Regions from separate parts of the Parasphingorhabdus sp. NYA22 genome, predicted to be linked through region 2. Evidence: predicted binding sites of a transcription regulator. Region 2 holds the regulator's gene; each other region holds the start of a gene.
What was found. Region 2 encodes LexA, which represses DNA repair genes until DNA is damaged. Its sites were predicted from a motif close to GTTCCNCNCTTGTTCT; they were not measured.
Positions count from the first base shown of each region.

Region 1: a site for LexA is predicted at 1,908-1,923, ahead of radA (DNA repair protein RadA). Genes of this name have one in related genera too.
Region 3: a site for LexA is predicted at 2,422-2,437, ahead of recA (recombinase RecA). Genes of this name have one in related genera too.

Region 1 covers NZ_OZ333477.1:2,760,817-2,766,437, forward strand. Annotated here, with positions in the region: gene ACWFTY_RS13235 (CvpA family protein) at 1-519, opposite strand, end outside; gene radA (DNA repair protein RadA) at 529-1,893, opposite strand; gene ACWFTY_RS13245 (patatin-like protein) at 2,212-4,566, shown strand; gene ACWFTY_RS13250 (MBL fold metallo-hydrolase) at 4,563-5,510, opposite strand.
Region 2 covers NZ_OZ333477.1:1,750,214-1,755,834, reverse strand. Annotated here, with positions in the region: gene ACWFTY_RS08475 (GGDEF domain-containing protein) at 1-781, shown strand, start outside; gene ACWFTY_RS08470 (IS1595 family transposase) at 1,009-1,899, shown strand; gene ACWFTY_RS08465 (hypothetical protein) at 2,058-2,897, shown strand; gene lexA (transcriptional repressor LexA) at 3,043-3,735, shown strand; gene ACWFTY_RS08455 (ComEC/Rec2 family competence protein) at 3,729-5,621, opposite strand, start outside.
Region 3 covers NZ_OZ333477.1:1,528,077-1,533,697, forward strand. Annotated here, with positions in the region: gene ACWFTY_RS07410 (response regulator) at 1-2,364, shown strand, start outside; gene recA (recombinase RecA) at 2,512-3,597, shown strand; gene ACWFTY_RS07420 (hypothetical protein) at 3,928-4,584, shown strand; gene ACWFTY_RS07425 (glutathione S-transferase family protein) at 4,739-5,365, shown strand; gene ACWFTY_RS07430 (hypothetical protein) at 5,358-5,621, shown strand, end outside.

The DNA.
Region 1 (5,621 bases), 1.0 Mb from region 2:
ATCCGCTACCGTCGGCTCATCGCTCGATTTCCGCTGTTCCTCAACGAAATCGACCATCGATTTTCCGCTCGCGTTAAGCAGCGGATAGGTGCGGGATTCAGCGAGCCATTCCGGCCGCGGTTCGTCCGCCCCATAGATGGTGTCATAAACCAGAACCACCAGCAAATAGAGCAAGGTGGCACCGATCAGCCCCTTGATCATGCCAAAGCCGAAGCCGAGCACGCGATCGATGGGACCGAGAACGGATTTCCGCGATTTACTGCCTATGGCTCGGGCGACCCAGCGACCCAGCGCATAAGTGACAATGACAATCGATGCGAAAGCCAGCACAGAGGCACCGCTCTCGCTGCCCACCGGACTGATCAGCCGCTCGTAAATCGGCGTGTGCAGCATCCGGACGCCGACCACTACCAATATCCAGACGAAGAGCGACAGCGCTTCCTGAACGAATCCCCTGAGGAAACCGAGGACCGCAGCCCCGCCCATTAAAATCAGTACAAATATGTCGAGACCGGTCATCGGCTCTAGCTAGTCACGCTCGAGCATATGGTCAACGAGATTGGCGAGTTTGGCAAATTGCAGCTTCTTCATACTATCGCTGCTTTTTTCGCCCGACGCCGGTATCAGCGCGCGGTCAAATCCGAGCTTCGATGCTTCTTTCAGGCGAAGCGGCGTGCGCGAGACCGGTCGAATCTCTCCGGACAGCGCAATTTCGCCGAATATCACGGCATCGCTGGGCATCGGACGTTCGGCATGGGCGGAGATCAACGCCGCCGCTACCGCCAGATCGGCGGCGGGATCGGTGAGACGATAGCCACCCGCAACATTGAGATAGACTTCAGCACCGGAGAAGCTCAGCCCGCAGCGCGCCTCCAGAACCGCGAGGATCATCGCCAGCCGCGAACTGTCCCATCCGACAACGGAACGCCGAGGGGTTGCGCCGCTCGCCAGCCGGACCGTCAGCGCCTGAATCTCAACCAGTACCGGCCGTGTGCCTTCCATCGCCGGGAAGACGGTCGCTCCGGTGACTTCCTCGCTGCGATCGGTCAGGAACAGGGCGGATGGATTGGCCACTTCGGTGAGGCCTTTCTCTTCCATCGCAAAAACACCGATTTCGTCAGTCCCGCCGAAGCGGTTCTTGATCGCGCGAAGGATGCGATATTGATGGCTGCGCTCGCCCTCGAAACTCATCACGGTGTCGACCATATGTTCGAGCACGCGCGGACCAGCGATATTGCCATCCTTGGTGACATGGCCGACGAGCATGACCATCGTGCCATGTTCCTTGGCAAACTTGATGATTTCCTGCGCCGAGGCGCGCACCTGGCTCACGGTCCCCGGCGCGCCTTCGATCAGATCGCTGTGCATGGTCTGGATCGAATCGATCACGACAAAATCCGGCGCATCGCGGCCCAATGTCGTGAGAATATCGCGGACAGAAGTTGCAGATGCCAGTTTAACCGGTGCCTTGCCCAGCCCCAGACGCCTCGCCCGCAAACGTACCTGATCCGCCGCTTCCTCGCCGGAAATATAGGCCACCGAAAGCCCCGCCTCGGCCAAGCGCGCAGAAACTTGCAGCAACAATGTCGATTTCCCGATTCCCGGATCGCCGCCCATGAGCGTCGCCGATCCGGCCACCAGCCCGCCACCGACGGCGCGATCAAATTCGGCGATGCCGGTCTTTTTGCGGTCCGGCAGCGCGATCTCGCTATCCAGCCCGACCAGACGCACTTCGCGTCCGCCGGTCTGCAGATTATGCTTGGAAGCAAACACCGTTTCGCCCGCTTCCTCCACGAGCGTATTCCACTCGCCACAATCACCGCACTGCCCTTCCCAGCGATGCGCGATCGAGCCGCAATTCTGACAGACATATTTTTTCTTCGGTTTGGCCATGCGGTTTATCTACCAGAACAAATAAGGAACGCCAGTGGTTTTACATCAAAAATTACAACAGGGTCACACGGGTCACACCCCCTAAATGAGAAAATGATTCCAGGTTGAGAGGGCGCGCGCGAAGACACGAGCAAGATCGCTCTTGCTCGTGTGATCAGGGTGATGCCGGTTCATGGCTCTGGTTTAGCAGAGAGGTGCTGGTGTAGGAAAGCGAGTTTGAAATGGAAAAGCGAGAGGCGTATCGAACGACTTCGCTCCACAATTACTAAGCAACGCATTACAGGTTGCGCCCTCCCCGCCATCCTGTAGTTAAAAGCCATGCGGCAGAAAGAACTCAGACTGGCCTTGATCTGCTATGGCGGCGTAAGTCTGGCCATTTATATGCACGGCATCACCAAGGAAATCTGGAAGCTGGCGCAGGCAAGCCGGGATTTTCACGATGGCGCGCGGGTCGACCAGTGCAGTCGCGGCATCTATTATGACATATTGGAATGGCTGGAGCAGGAAACCGGCACGAGGCTCCGGATCTTGCCGGACATTATTTCCGGAGCGAGCGCTGGCGGAATCAACGGGATATTCCTGTCGCAGGCGATCCTGTCGGGCCAGTCGCTCGATCCGCTGACCGACTTGTGGCTTGATACCGCCGATGTCGACAAGCTGCTCGATCCCGATGCGCGACCTTTGTCGCGTTTCTCCAAATTCTGGGCCGAGCCGATTGCCTGGATGGCGCTGGGCCGCAAGGGCGGTGCGGTGGAGCAGACCGTATCCAAGGAAGCCCGCGAAGAGGTCAAGATGAAACTCTCGCGCTTTGTCCGCGCGCGCTGGTTTGCCCCGCCCTTCGGCGGCAAGGTGTTCAGCGGCCTGATCTGGGATGCGCTGGCAGCAGTCCGGGCGACGGAACGCGGGCCGCGGCTGTTGCCGCCGGGCCAGCCGCTCGACCTGTTCGTCACGGTTACCGATTTTGTCGGCCATCCGGAAAAGCTGCAATTGCACAGCCCGCCCGAAGCGCTCGAGATGGAGCATCGCATCACCATCGGTTTCTCGACCCGAGGCAAGAGAGATGACGCGATTGCCGATCCGGCGGCCCTGACCTTTGCCGGCCGGGCCACCGCCAGTTTCCCGGGCGCTTTCCCACCCTTCACGGTGCGGGAGCTGGACGGGCTGTTGGCCGAGCATGACTATGTCTGGGAGGGCCGTTCGGCCTTTCTCAAGCGGATATTGCCCAACCAGTTTCGGGCCGGAACAGCGGAGGATACGGTGCTGATCGACGGTTCGGTCCTTGCAAACGCACCCTTTGCCCAAGCGATCGAGGCTTTGAAGAACCGGCCGGCGAAACGCGAAGTCGACCGACGGTTCGTTTATATCGACCCGCGCCCCGATCTCGACGTAGCGAAAAGCGACAAGGCAACGCAGCGCCTGCAAGCGGCACAGGAAGCCGACGATGAAGCGCTGCCCGGTTTCTTTTCTACGATTTTCGGAGCGATCTCGAATATTCCCCGCGAACAGCCGATCCGCGACAATCTCAACGCCATTGCCGGACGATCGAACCGGATCACCCAGATGCGGCTGATCACCGAGAATTTGCGCGGCGAAGTCGAGCAACATGTCGAGAGCCTGTTCGGACGCACCTTCTTCCTCGACCGGCCCACGCCAGCACGGGTGGCCGCCTGGCGCCGCAAGTCGCGCGACAAGGCGGCCAAGCTTTCGGGGTTTTCCTACAGCGCCTATGGCCATCTCAAGCTGGCGACGGTGATCGAGGATATTGCGCATACGGTGCGGCGGGCCAAATCCGATCCCAACGGACATAATCACCCCGGCTTGCGCAACGCATTATGGACGGAGATACGCCGCCTCGGCCTCGACAATGTCGGGCAGAAGAGCGGCGGACCGACCAAGCCGGCAGCCGAGTTCTTCCGGCAGCACGACCTGGGCTTCCGGGTACGGCGGCTGCGCTTTATGGCGCGGCAGCTTGCCGAGGATCTCGACCGCGCCGATCCGGCCGCTGCCGAGGTAATGGAGGGTATGCATGATGTCATCTATGACTGCCTTTCGCTTTATATCGAGCGCGAGACGATCGACTATCTCGGCGATGATTTCGTCAGCCTTGCCGAACATGCAGAGGAGCAGCCCGGGGCCATGCTGGATGCGCTGGCCAAGGCCCGCGATCTGACCTCGGCCGACGCGATTGTCGATGCCAAGCTGGCCGCGGCGCTGGCCGTGATACCCAAGGCGGAGAAGCGGTCGATGCTGCTCGCTTTCCTCGGCTTCCCTTTCTACGACATCGCCACCCTGCCGCTGCTGCAGGGCGAAGGGCTCGACGAATTCGACCCGATCAAGGTCGACCGCATTTCGCCCGAAGATGCCAAGACGATCCGCAAAGGCGGCGTGGCGGCGACATTAAAAGGCATTGAATTCAACAATTTCGGCGCCTTTTTCAGCCGCAGCTACCGCGAGAATGATTATCTCTGGGGCCGCCTGCACGGCGCCGACCGGATGATCGATATCATGCTCTCCACCCTGCCCGAGTCCAAGCGCCCCGGCGATGACACGATCCTCGGATTCAAGAAAACCATCTTCCGCAAGATCGTCGATGAAGAGGAGCCCCGGCTGACCAGGGTCAAGCCGCTGATTGCCGCCTTGCGCGAGGAGATCGAGGCCGCGACTCTCTGCTAGTGGGCATGGCCTTCCGCGTGATCCGGCTTTTGCAAGCTCTTGTAGACCGCCTCGACAAAGGCATCGCCCTTGATGAAGGCATCGGGATTGACGTCCCATTGCGCCGCCGGTTTCATCGCCTGCACCGCTTCCAGTGACTTGCCTTCACCCTGTGCATTTTCGACTGCGCCGATGACCGTTTTCAACATATCGCGATAGGCGATCAGATCGGCCTTGGTCGCCATTGGTCCATGACCGGGGATGATCTTGGTGTCGTCATTCACCATGGTCAGCACCTTTTCTGCCGCCGCCAGCACGCCACGCACATTGCCGCCGCTGTTCAGGTCAATGAAGGGCAAACTCATCTTGTGGAAGAACAGATCGCCCATATGAACAACATTAGCCTTTTTCCAGAAGATGATGCTGTCGCCGTCGGTGTGGCCATGTTTCATATGTCTGACCTGCACTTCGTCGCCATTCAGGTGAAGCTTGATCCCGTCATGATAGGTCACCGTCGGCAAGGCCTCGACCGGTGATGCCGGATCATTGCCCCGTCCCGACTTCTGGATGCCCAGCATCCGTTCGCGGACATGGTCATGCGCCATGATCAGCGCACCGGCCTTGCCGAAATTCTCGTTTCCGCCGCTATGATCGCCGTGCCAGTGTGTGTTGATCAGATATGTGACCGGCTCTGCACCAAGGTCAGCGATCGCAGCCTGGATTTTCGGCGTCAGTGGCGCAAACTGGTCGTCGATCAGCACGGTTCCGTCGGGCCCGTAGGAAATACCGATATTGCCGCCTGCCCCGAAGAGAACAGCCACTCCATCGGCCAGTGGTTCCGCCTCGATCTCGACATTCGCGAAACGGTCGGTTTCCTGGGCATGGGCCTGACTGACGGGGAAGAGGGGCAATGGAGAAGCCGCTAGCAAAAGGGCAGCGAAAGTTCTGGATATCGGTTTTGACATGGGAAGGGTCTCCTGTTTTTTTCTCGTCCGGTCGGTGGTTTCAGGGAGCTATCGCTTACCCCAATTCCATCGGTTTAGGCCCCAGCCTTCGCTGGGGTGACAATTTATTCT
Region 2 (5,621 bases):
GACCGACGGCGTTTTTGACATTTTTGGTCTGACTAGTGTCGACGCCTTGGACCGGGAGTCCGCGATCGAACTTTATAGCGAGGAATCGCGCGAGTTACTTGAGCGGAAACGATCTCAGGCGATAGAGAAACGCGCTGGCTTCACACTGGACGCAAGCATCGTTCGCCCTGACGGAATCGAGCGCTGGATACGAATTACCGCTGCGACACGAGGTTCGAACGGGCGGACCGAGATGCTTTTTGGCATGAAGCAGGATATAACAGATGATCGTATGCGATGGGAACTTCTCCGGGCGCAAGCTGAATGCGACCCGCTCACCGGCGTTGCTAACCGGACCCGCTTTCAACGTTTTCTAGATCAGTCGAGTAATGGCGTTGCGTTGGACGACATCGGCACGTTGATCCTGTTTGACATTGATGATTTCAAGCAAATCAATGATCGTTGGGGTCACGCTGCTGGCGACGCATGTCTTGTCAACCTTGCGGATAATCTTCGCAAAGCGTTCATCAACGCCCATCTGGTCTCGCGAATTGGCGGTGACGAATTTGCAGTGTTGCTGCCATCTTCGATATCGCGCGCACAGACTAAGGTTGAATTACAATCTCTTATTGGTAGCCTTCTCAGGCCAATACAGTGGAACGGATGTTTGTTGACGCTGAAGGTATCGGTCGGCTTTGCTTTCGCCTGCAAGGACGGTAAATATAATCCCCAAACGTTGTTCAACACGGCCGACGAAGCGCTTTACTGCGCCAAGAATCGAAAAATATTTCCTTCCGACTAGGCTCCCGAATCAAAAGATCAGTGTTTCACGTGTCGAAAGATCCTGATGCAACAACCACTATTGGGCGTGTCTGGAACGCCAGCTTTTCAACCAAAAACCCAGATAGCCGCCATTGAGGCAGCGGAGCAATTTGTCCAAGTCGCCTACCGTTCTGCTAAAAGCGCAACCACTTCCCGCTTAGTGATTATCCCCTTGCCATACGTAGTAATTTATGCTACATAATAGGCATGAAACAGAAGCCCCTCACAATCGCGCAATTCTTTCGGCAATTCCCAGATGATGAGACTTGCTTGCAGCATATCTTTGATGTTCGTTTTGGACAGGGCTACGAATGCCCAAAGTGCGAAAAGGCTTCAAACTGGTATAGGATCAAAGCAGAGCGCGCTTATTCTTGCCAGTGGTGCGGCCACCACCTGCACCCGACTGTTGGCACTCCCTTTGAAAAGAGCCGGACGCCTTTGCAGCTTTGGTTCTATGCGATCTATCTGTTCACCACCACCCGCCACGGCGTTGCAGCCAAGGAATTGGAGCGCCAGCTAGGCGTCACTTACAAGACTGCATGGCGCATGGCTGGCCTTATCCGTGAACATATGGCCGATGTAGACGGCGAAACCCCCCTAGGCGGCTTTATGAAAATCGTTGAGGTTGACGAAACCTATATCGGCGGTGTCAATCATGGTGGCGGACCGGGCAACAAAGACGGCAAGACAGCGATCATGGGTATGTTGCAGCGTAACGGCGAAGTCATGACGGTTGTTATCCCTAATCGCCGCAAATCGACGCTACAGGGCCATATCGTTGCCAACGTGCTGGCACATACCGAGATCCACACAGATGATTTCATGAGCTATGCTGGTCTGGACGGAACGGGTCACAAATATTGGCACAAGACAGTCAATCACAGCGAGAAGCAGTGGGTTAGCCCTACCGGCACGACCACCAACGGGATTGAAGGTTTCTGGTCACAGTTGAAGCGCGGTATCTTTGGCACTCACATTCACGTTTCGCCGCAACACCTTTGGAAATATGCAAAGGAAGCGGAATATCGCTTCAATCGCCGTCACCGTCCCGAGACGATGTTTTCGGAACTGGTTTCGACTTACCAACCATTGACCTAAGCGTTGCCGCAATGGCGGCTTCGTCGCCGTCATGGTCGGCTTCGTGTTCCTTGATGAACTCTTTGAGTTTGCCCTTTTGTCGGGCTTCTTTAAGTGTGGTCATATCGCGTTCTACCATGTTGATGGACTCTTCTGCAAATTGATGTTTTAACTCGGTTGTGAAGAAAGACCCAGAATTTTCAAAATCCAAATTAGGATTGGCTATTATAGCCTTTTTTGGCATCGCTATAGGTGCTTGGTTGTGGATATCTTCCCAAAACCTAGAGGCCGCTATAGACCATCAAGCAGCCGAAAATGCCCATGATTACACACAATCCCCCTACATAGGCGTGGAAGACGAATGCCCCATGATCTCGTCTGCGGAGATCGATAAGTGCATATTTGAGAAACAAGAACGAGCCCGCGAAGGACGTCGCAAAGAATACGATCTTCAGGCACAGCAAAAAGCCGCTTTGTGGAGCCGCACTACTGGACGAGCTACTATAATAGCTATGGCCGTAGGATTCTTTGGTATTGGTCTGGTTTTTTACACTTTTTGGGAAGCTAGGCGCGCGGCTAATGCTGGCTTTGAAGCCAATAGAATTGCTCAGAATGCGCAAAGACCATGGTTGATAGTCAACGCCATTAAAATGAATGAAGATGGCAGTATTAGCGTGTGCTTCAAGAACATTGGGAAAACTCCAGCCACTAACTTTTTGAAAGATGGAGACTCCGTTGCTATGCCACCAGTTTTTTATGCAAGTCCAATTCCTGAACTGGATGACACGAATGGCACTACGGTTTTCCCAGGCCAAACCGAGTTTATGAAGATTAATAACGCAGGCTCTGACTTGCCAGTTGGGTACGAGTTGTACGTTAGGATTTTCGGTAGCTACCAGTTGCCGTCCGGAGATATTGATCGAATTACAGAGGGTTATGCACTTACCACTACTAAAGGTGCTCGGAAGGTAACTGGCAGGGACTTCATCCCCTTGGAAGATCGTAAAAAAGCAGAGTAAAGCCAGCTTAATCACCGCCCATCTCCCCGCTTAAGGAGGGGTCGCTCGGTGTTACGTATGCAAGAGGGATAATCACTTCCCGCTTGACTTAACCTGTTTTGTTTCATAATTGTTCTTTATTCGTTCCCTGAACAGGATTTTGGACATGCTCACGCAAAAGCAACATGAATTGCTCTGTTTCATTGATGACAGGCTGAAGGATAGCGGCGTTTCTCCCTCGTTCGAGGAAATGAAGGAAGCGCTCGGGCTCAAGTCCAAGTCGGGCATTCACCGGCTGATCAGTGCGCTCGAGGAGCGGCACTTCATTCGCCGCCTGCCCAACCGGGCGCGCGCGCTGGAAGTGTTGAAGCTGCCGGAAGGCGGCGTGCACGAAGCGGAGCCCTCCAATGTTGTCTCGCTGCACCCGGAAACACCGGTGCGCGAAGTCATTTCCAATCCTGCTCCGGCTGCCAATAATGATGTGCTGGAAATTCCGTTGCACGGCCGGATCGCCGCTGGCGCTCCGATCGAGGCGATGGAAGGCCAGTCGGCGCTCAGCGTCCCGGCCGCCCTGCTCGGCCCCGGCGAACATTTTGCGCTGGAAGTGTCAGGCGATTCGATGATCGACGCAGGCATTCTCGACGGCGATTACGCGCTGATCCAGAAAACCGAAGTCGCGCGCGATGGCGAGATTGTCGTGGCCTTGATCCACGACGAAGAAGCGACGCTGAAATATCTGCGCAAGGAGGGTCGAAGCATCCGCCTCGACCCCGCCAACGCCGCCTATGAGCCGCAGATTTATGGCGAAGGCGAAGTGCGCATTCAGGGCAAGATGGCCGGATTGCTGCGCCGCTACTGATCCCGCTTGCCGCTGTCATCGCCTCCGGTCGCAGCGGCGCGATAGCGGGTCCATATATGCCTGCCGGTCCAGCCTAGCGCGGCAGATATGTGCTGGTTTTCCAGATTGATGGTCATGCCGCCAACCTGTGACAGCAGGCTGCGGTCGGCCTTTAACCAGCGCGGCGCACAGCTTTGCGGCAGCCGTCTTTCGCTGACCACAATATCCGCGCGGCGGCAGGCGGCCGACAATGCCAGGGACGGAATATAGTGAGCGCTGCGGGTCGCCAATATCTGCCAGTCCCGCTCGCCCGCACGGATCGTGACCAGACAGCTGTCGGCGTTGCAATCGGCATTCGGCCAGTCTTCGAGCGCCTGCGATTTCCCCTCCACGCCGGCATTTTCACGGATCATGTCGCGAATAAAGTCTCCGCCGCTGGTACGGAGCATCGCCAGCTCTCCCTGATCGTTGCGGATACCGACATGGCGGCCGTCACCGGTGATATAGATATCCGGTGCGCGGTTTGTGATGATGAGCAATGCCCCGATAACTGCCGGGATCACACCCCAATAGCGCCAGCGCTCTCGCCACAGACAGAGCCAGAGGCCGCCGAGCAGCACCAGTCCGAAGGCGATCACGTTCATGGTCGGCAACATCGTCACCGCTCCGGGCCGGCTTGAGACAAAATGGGCCAATGCGATCAGGCTGCCCAGTGCCTGTTCGCAGAGCCACCAGACCGGCGCGCCCAGTCCGACGCTATCCAGCACCAGGGCCAGCGCCTCCAATGGCATGATCACGAAGGTCGTCAGCGGGATGGCGATGATATTGGCCAGCGCGCCGTAAAGCCCTGCCTTGTGAAAATGGTAGAGCGCGATCGGCATCAGCGCGATTTCGACCACCAGACCGGTCAGGAACAGCGCAAAGATAAACCGTCCGGCGCGGCGCAGCAGGCTCTCCTCGCGCAGCATGAACATAGTCTTGATCCGCGGATGCTCGTGCAGCGCGATGATCGCGGTAACCGCCGCAAAGCTCAGCTGGAAGCTCGGCCCGACCAGCGATTCGGGCCAGAATATCAAGACAAACAGCGCCCCGGCTGCGACCATCCGCAAGGTGATCGCGCTGCGCCCCATCATCAGCGCGACCAGTACCAGCAAGGCGGCGACGCAGGCCCGGATCGTCGGCACCTGCGCCCCGGTCATCAGCGTATAGGCAACCGCCGCCAGCGCAGCACAACCAGCTGCCACTACCGGCAATCGAAAGCGCAACGCTAGCGGTGGCGACAAGGCGAGAAGCTTGAGCACCAGCAGATAGATAGCGCCGACGACGGCGGTCACGTGCAGGCCGCTAATCGACAGCAAATGCGCCAGTCCGCTGCGCCGCATCGCTTCGGCATCGGCTTCGTCAATCGCACCACGATCGCCGGTGGCCAGGGTCGCACCGATCGCCCCGGCAGCACCCGCCATTTGCGACTGGACATGGGCCGACAGCTGCTGCCGATATCGGGACAGCGCGAAAATCGGATCGGCAGGACGCAATATCCGGACATCTCCCAGCGCTTGCCCCGTAGCGCCCAGCCCCTGAAACCAGGCCCGTTCCGAAAAATCATAGGCGCCCGGCAGCGCCGGCATCGCCGGTGGCATCAAACGCGCGCGCAACTGGATCAGCGCGCCGTCCTGCAAACCGGGACCGGCCCGATCAAGCGGCACATTGACCCGAACCCGTGGCGGCAGCTCAGGATTATCGCCGGTGCTCAGCGTCAGACGAACCATATCGCGGGCCAGGACCGGCTCGACCCGCTCGATTTCGGCATTGAAAATGGTGACAAGCGGCCGCTCCAGTACTGGCGCGGCAACGCTCCACGACCGAAACCAGATCAGCGCGCAGCCGATGGCGGCCAGCAGCGTGAA
Region 3 (5,621 bases), 220 kb from region 2:
GCTCTGGTTCTGGTCGTGGCGGTGCTGGCTTCGGCGGGACTGCTCTACTGGAAAGTGCAGAATGTTACCCTGCTCATCGCCTTTCTGGCTCTGGTGCTCAGCCTGGCCGGAGTCGCGTTTTTCCTGCGCCCGCAGAATATTGCTGCCGATCAGGACCAAGCCGATCCCGAAGACTGGGCGGTGACCCGCATGGTCGCCGATCAGTCAGCTATCGGTCTGGCGATTACCGACCGGGCCGGCCGGCTGGTCTGTGCCAACGAGCTTTTTACCAAGTGGTTCAATGGTGCGGCCGTACCTCCCGAACTGCCGTTGCAGGCGGGCGGCAATGAATTGCTGGCGACGGCCGGCCGCACCGCCTGGCGCGATGGTCGTGGCTATGCCGAGGGCCTGAAGCGTGGAGTCGCCGAATATAGCGCGAAAGTTGTTCGCGCGGGGCAGGGTGATGAATATCTGCTTTGGCAGATGATACCGCAAATCCAGGCGGACCTGCTGGACGAGATGGTCAGTCTGGTTAGCGGCGGTGGCGGCCGGGCCTTTTCGGAAGTCGGCATATTGGCCAGCGTTATCGGCGGCGAAGGCCGCATACGCGCATCCAATCAGGCCTTTGCCTTGCGCGCGACCGGCCGGGTCGATGCCAATATTGCCGGTCGTAACTTCATCAATTTCCTGCGTTCGGATGACAAGGGCACGATCTTTTTCGAACGCGAAGGACAGCATGGTACGCCGGTGCGTCTTTTCCATGTGCCGCTCGACCGGGAAAAGGAAAAGGGTCCGGCGCTGATCCTGCTGATCGACGATGATGGCGGAATGGTCGAGCGCGGCAAGGCTCTGGAACAGGTGGAATCGATGCTGTCGCTGCTGCCGCTGGGTCTGGCCCTGACGGATCGCGACGGACGGTTCCTGTTCCTCAACGAGGCTTTTGCCAAAACCGCCGGCATTGGGGAAAAGGAGCAGCCACTCTATCCCGGCGACCTGATGATCCGCGACGACAAATCGGCGGTTTCCGATGCCGTGCGTCGCTATGCGAGCGGTCCGCCACTGGCGGGCGATCTGGCGGTACGGCTGCGCAATGGCGGCGAGGAGCCCGTCGCGCTGGGCATTGCCGGCGTTCGCGGACTGGGCGAAGCGGCGGTGCTGCTGTCGATCCGCGACAATAGCGAAGAGTCGAAATTGAAAAGCCAGGTGGCGCAGGCCACGAAGATGCAGGCCGTTGGTCAGCTGGCCGGTGGCGTTGCTCATGATTTCAACAATATTCTTACCGCCATCATCGGCCATTGCGACCTGATGCTGTTGCGCCATGCGCCGGGTGACAGCGATTATGACGATATCCAGCAGGTCAAGAATAACAGCAACCGCGCGGCCGGCCTGACCCGGCAATTGCTCGCTTTCTCGCGGCAGCAGACACTCCGGCCGCAAGTGTTGCAATTGCCGGACGTGGTCGCCGATGTCTCTAACCTGCTCAAGCGCCTGCTCGACGAGACCATCGAGCTGGAAGTGCGCCATGGCCGCAATCTGGGGTTGGTTCGCGCGGATCCCGGGCAGCTGGAACAAGTGATCATCAATCTGGGTGTCAACGCCCGCGACGCCATGCCCAAAGGCGGCAAGATTTCGATCTCGACCCAGGCCGTGGTGGCATCCGACGTGCGCGCGCTGAAAAGCGATATTCTGCCGGTGGGCGACTATACGGCGTTGATCTTCTCCGATAGCGGGAACGGTATTCCGCCGCATGTCATCGGCAAGATCTTCGAGCCGTTTTTCACGACCAAGGCGGTCGGCAAGGGGACAGGGCTAGGCTTGTCCACGGTTTACGGGATCATCAAACAATCCGGCGGCTATATTTTTGCCGATTCCAAACCGGGCGAGGGCACGACCTTCTCGATCTATTTCCCGGTTCACCATCCGACCAAGGAAGATCTCGATCGGGCGACGTTGAATTCGCTGCCGGTCAAGGCGACGGCCAAGAAGGAATTGTGGGGCAGCGGCCACATATTGCTGGTCGAGGACGAGGATATGGTGCGCGCCGTGGCGGAGCGGGCTCTGACCCGTCAGGGCTATACGGTTGTGACGGCCAGCGAGGGCGAGGAAGCGCTGGGACTGCTCGCGGTGCAGGCCGACAAGGAGCAGCAGTTCGACCTGATCGTTTCCGACGTGGTGATGCCCAATATGGACGGCCCGACCATGGCGAGACATGTCCGGAAAAATTATCCGGACCTGCCGATCCTTTTCATGTCCGGCTATGCCGAGGAGCAACTGCGCAAGTCGATCGATCTCGACAAGGTGAATTTTCTGCCCAAACCTTTTTCGGTGGCACAAATAGCGGAAGCGGTCGGAGAGACTTTGGCCGAACATGCCAAGAAAGGCTAGAAAGCGGCGATATTTCAATTAATTTTCAACAAATTAGCCTCGCCTCAAAAAAATTATGTTCCCCCCTTGTTCTATAAGAACAAATGCGGTACATCATCACAATCATTGATTGATGATGGTTAAGCATTTAGCGAAGGGGACAGGCAAATGGCCGGCAATTTAAAAGTCGTAGAATCGGATAATCAGTTGAACTCATCAGACAGACAAAAGGCGCTCGACGCCGCATTGGCGCAAATCGATCGCGCCTTCGGCAAGGGCTCGGCAATGAAGCTGGGCCAGCGCAAGGCATTGGAAATTGAAGCTATCTCGACCGGTAGCCTGGGACTGGATATCGCGTTGGGAATCGGGGGATTACCAAAAGGCCGCGTGATCGAAGTCTACGGACCGGAAAGCTCCGGCAAGACCACGCTCGCCTTGCACGTCATCGCCGAAGCGCAGAAAAACGGTGGCACCGCTGCCTTTGTCGACGCGGAACATGCTCTCGATCCGGTCTATGCCAAGGCATTGGGCGTCAATACCGACGAGCTGATCATTTCCCAGCCCGATACCGGCGAGCAGGCACTGGAAATTGTCGATACATTGGTGCGTTCCAATGCGATTGATATCTTGGTTGTCGATTCGGTTGCCGCTTTGGTGCCGCGCGCTGAAATCGAAGGCGAAATGGGTGATACCCATGTTGGTCTGCAGGCGCGTCTGATGAGTCAGGCGCTGCGCAAGCTGACCGGATCGATCAGCCGTTCCAAGTGCATGGTGATTTTCATCAACCAGATCCGCATGAAAATCGGTGTGATGTACGGCAATCCGGAAACCACCTCGGGCGGTAATGCGCTGAAATTCTATGCATCTGTACGGCTCGACATCAGACGGACCGGCCAGATCAAGGAACGCGACGATATTGTCGGCAACTCGACACGTGTCAAAGTGGTCAAGAACAAGGTCGCGCCGCCGTTCAAGCAGGTCGAGTTTGACATCATGTACGGCCAGGGCATTTCCAAGGTTGGCGAGATTATCGACCTCGGCGTGAAAGCCGGCGTCGTCGAAAAATCGGGTGCCTGGTTCTCATATGACTCGGTTCGCATCGGGCAGGGCCGTGAAAATTCCAAGCGCTTCCTTCTCGAGAATCCGGAGATGATGGCCAAGCTGGAAAACCAGATTCGCGGCAAACAGGAAGCCGTAGCCGAGGAAATGATGACGGGTCCGATCGGCAAAGCCGATGATGATGATGAAAAATAGGTGATTTTGTCGTCGAGGCGGTGACCACTGTCACCGCCTCGACGATCGCCGCTCTCATCTGAACATCGCCTCTGGTGACCCGGCAGGCGCTGCCACGACGATATAGAAATATTACGAGTTTTGCCGGATCACTCTCCCCCGAGGCGATCCCTGGCATAGGGCCGTCCTTCTGTCCCCCGACATCAAGGACGGCCCATTTTTGTGTCTGAAAATAAAACCCAATTAGAGGCTAAAAGGCTTCCAATATTTGCTGATCCAAAATTGTCACTTGCCAACATCAATTTTGATTGAAATAGTTACTCGTCAATTCTGACATTTGTGGGGGAATACATGAAAACTATAAAAGCAATGGCGGCACTGATAGTGCTGCCAATGGGGCTTGGCGGCTGTGCAACGGTTATCAATGGCACTAGTCAGGATATTCAGGTTGCTTCGGAGCCATCCGGTGCAACCGTCGAATTTACCGGCGGCATTGGCTGTACCGCTCCCTGCGAGCTCAGCTTGAAGCGGAAGGATGATTATCGAGCAGATTTTGTGCTCGATGGCTATAAATCTGAATATGTATATGTGCAAAGCCGCACCGGAGGAGCCGCTGCTGGCAATATCTTGATGGGTGGTCTGATCGGCGGTGTCGTTGATGCCAGCAATGGCGCGTCAAACAGCCTGTATCCTCGCCCGCTGCATGTCCGGCTCGTGGCTGACGGTTCGACAGACGAAGCAGTGTTGCTCGGCAAAGAAGGTGAAGTCGTCTCAACCGTCGCGGAGCATAATTACAAGGTTCGTGATGATGTTGAAAAGTCTTTGATGAAAAGAGGCCTGATGACATCGACCGACAAACCTGTAATGATTGTAACTGAGGAAGAAGCCGCCCTTTTACAAGCAAAAGCCAATTCTGAAGAGACTGTCGATTCCCAAGAAAATGAACAGCCTTCAGAAGCTGTTGCCGAGGAATCCGAAAACGAACCGGACGGCTCGCAACCGGAGTAGCATAGCTCGATATCGATTATCGGCTTTACCGTCTTTGATCGATTGAAATGGAACCACCCGAGGTATGGGACCTTTGGGTGGTTCGTTTCTTTTGGATCATGACCTTCCTGATGTCAGCGAAGGCCAGGCACATCAATCACTGATAAGGAACACCATGACCATCATCCTCCATCATCTCGAAAACAGCCGTTCGCAACGGATCATCTGGCTGCTCGAGGAGCTTGGCCTGCCCTACGAGATCAAGCGCTACGAGCGGAACCCCAAAACCCAGAAAGCCCCGGACAGCCTGAAAGCCATCCATCCGCTCGGCAAATCGCCGATGATCGAGGATGACGGCGAAGTGATTATCGAGACCGCGGTGATTGCCGAATATCTGGTCAAGAAGGCTGGCGGCAAGCTGGGTGCTCCGAAAGACGCCAAGAGCGCGCGCCTCTATAATCAATATCTCCATTTTGCCGAGGGTTCGATGATGCCGCCGCTCTATGGCCTGCTCGTCGTTGGCCGTCTTGGCCTGCTCGGCTTGCCCGCGCGCAAGCCGGTTGCCAAAATGACCACCGACCTGCTGGTCTGGCTGGAAACCGAACTGGCCGACCGCAACTATTTTGCCGGCGATGAACTGACGGCTGCCGATATCATGATGAGCTTCCCGCTCGAAGCCTGCCAGTCCCGCGCCGGACTGGACGAGCGCTATCCCAATCTGATGGCATTTCTCGAGCGGATCCACGCCCGTCCGCAATATCAGACTGCCCTCGAAAAAGGCGGCCCCTACGCCTATGCTTGATGGTCTTTTGCTTCTGGGACTCTCCGCTGTTGCTGTGTCCGCTTCGGGACCGCTCGCGGCTTCCGGCGATATATTCCAGGTAGAAGAGATTGATTTTGAGCCGGATTGCAGCCCCAACGCCGCGTTTCAGAAGATTGTCGATATGATGGCTGGTCAGGATATCGATCTATCCGTCTTGCAAGCCGTGTCGGGAAATATCGAGCATCAACTGGCGCTTGATGAACCCGCCGACTGGCACGGGCTGAAACTCGCCGGG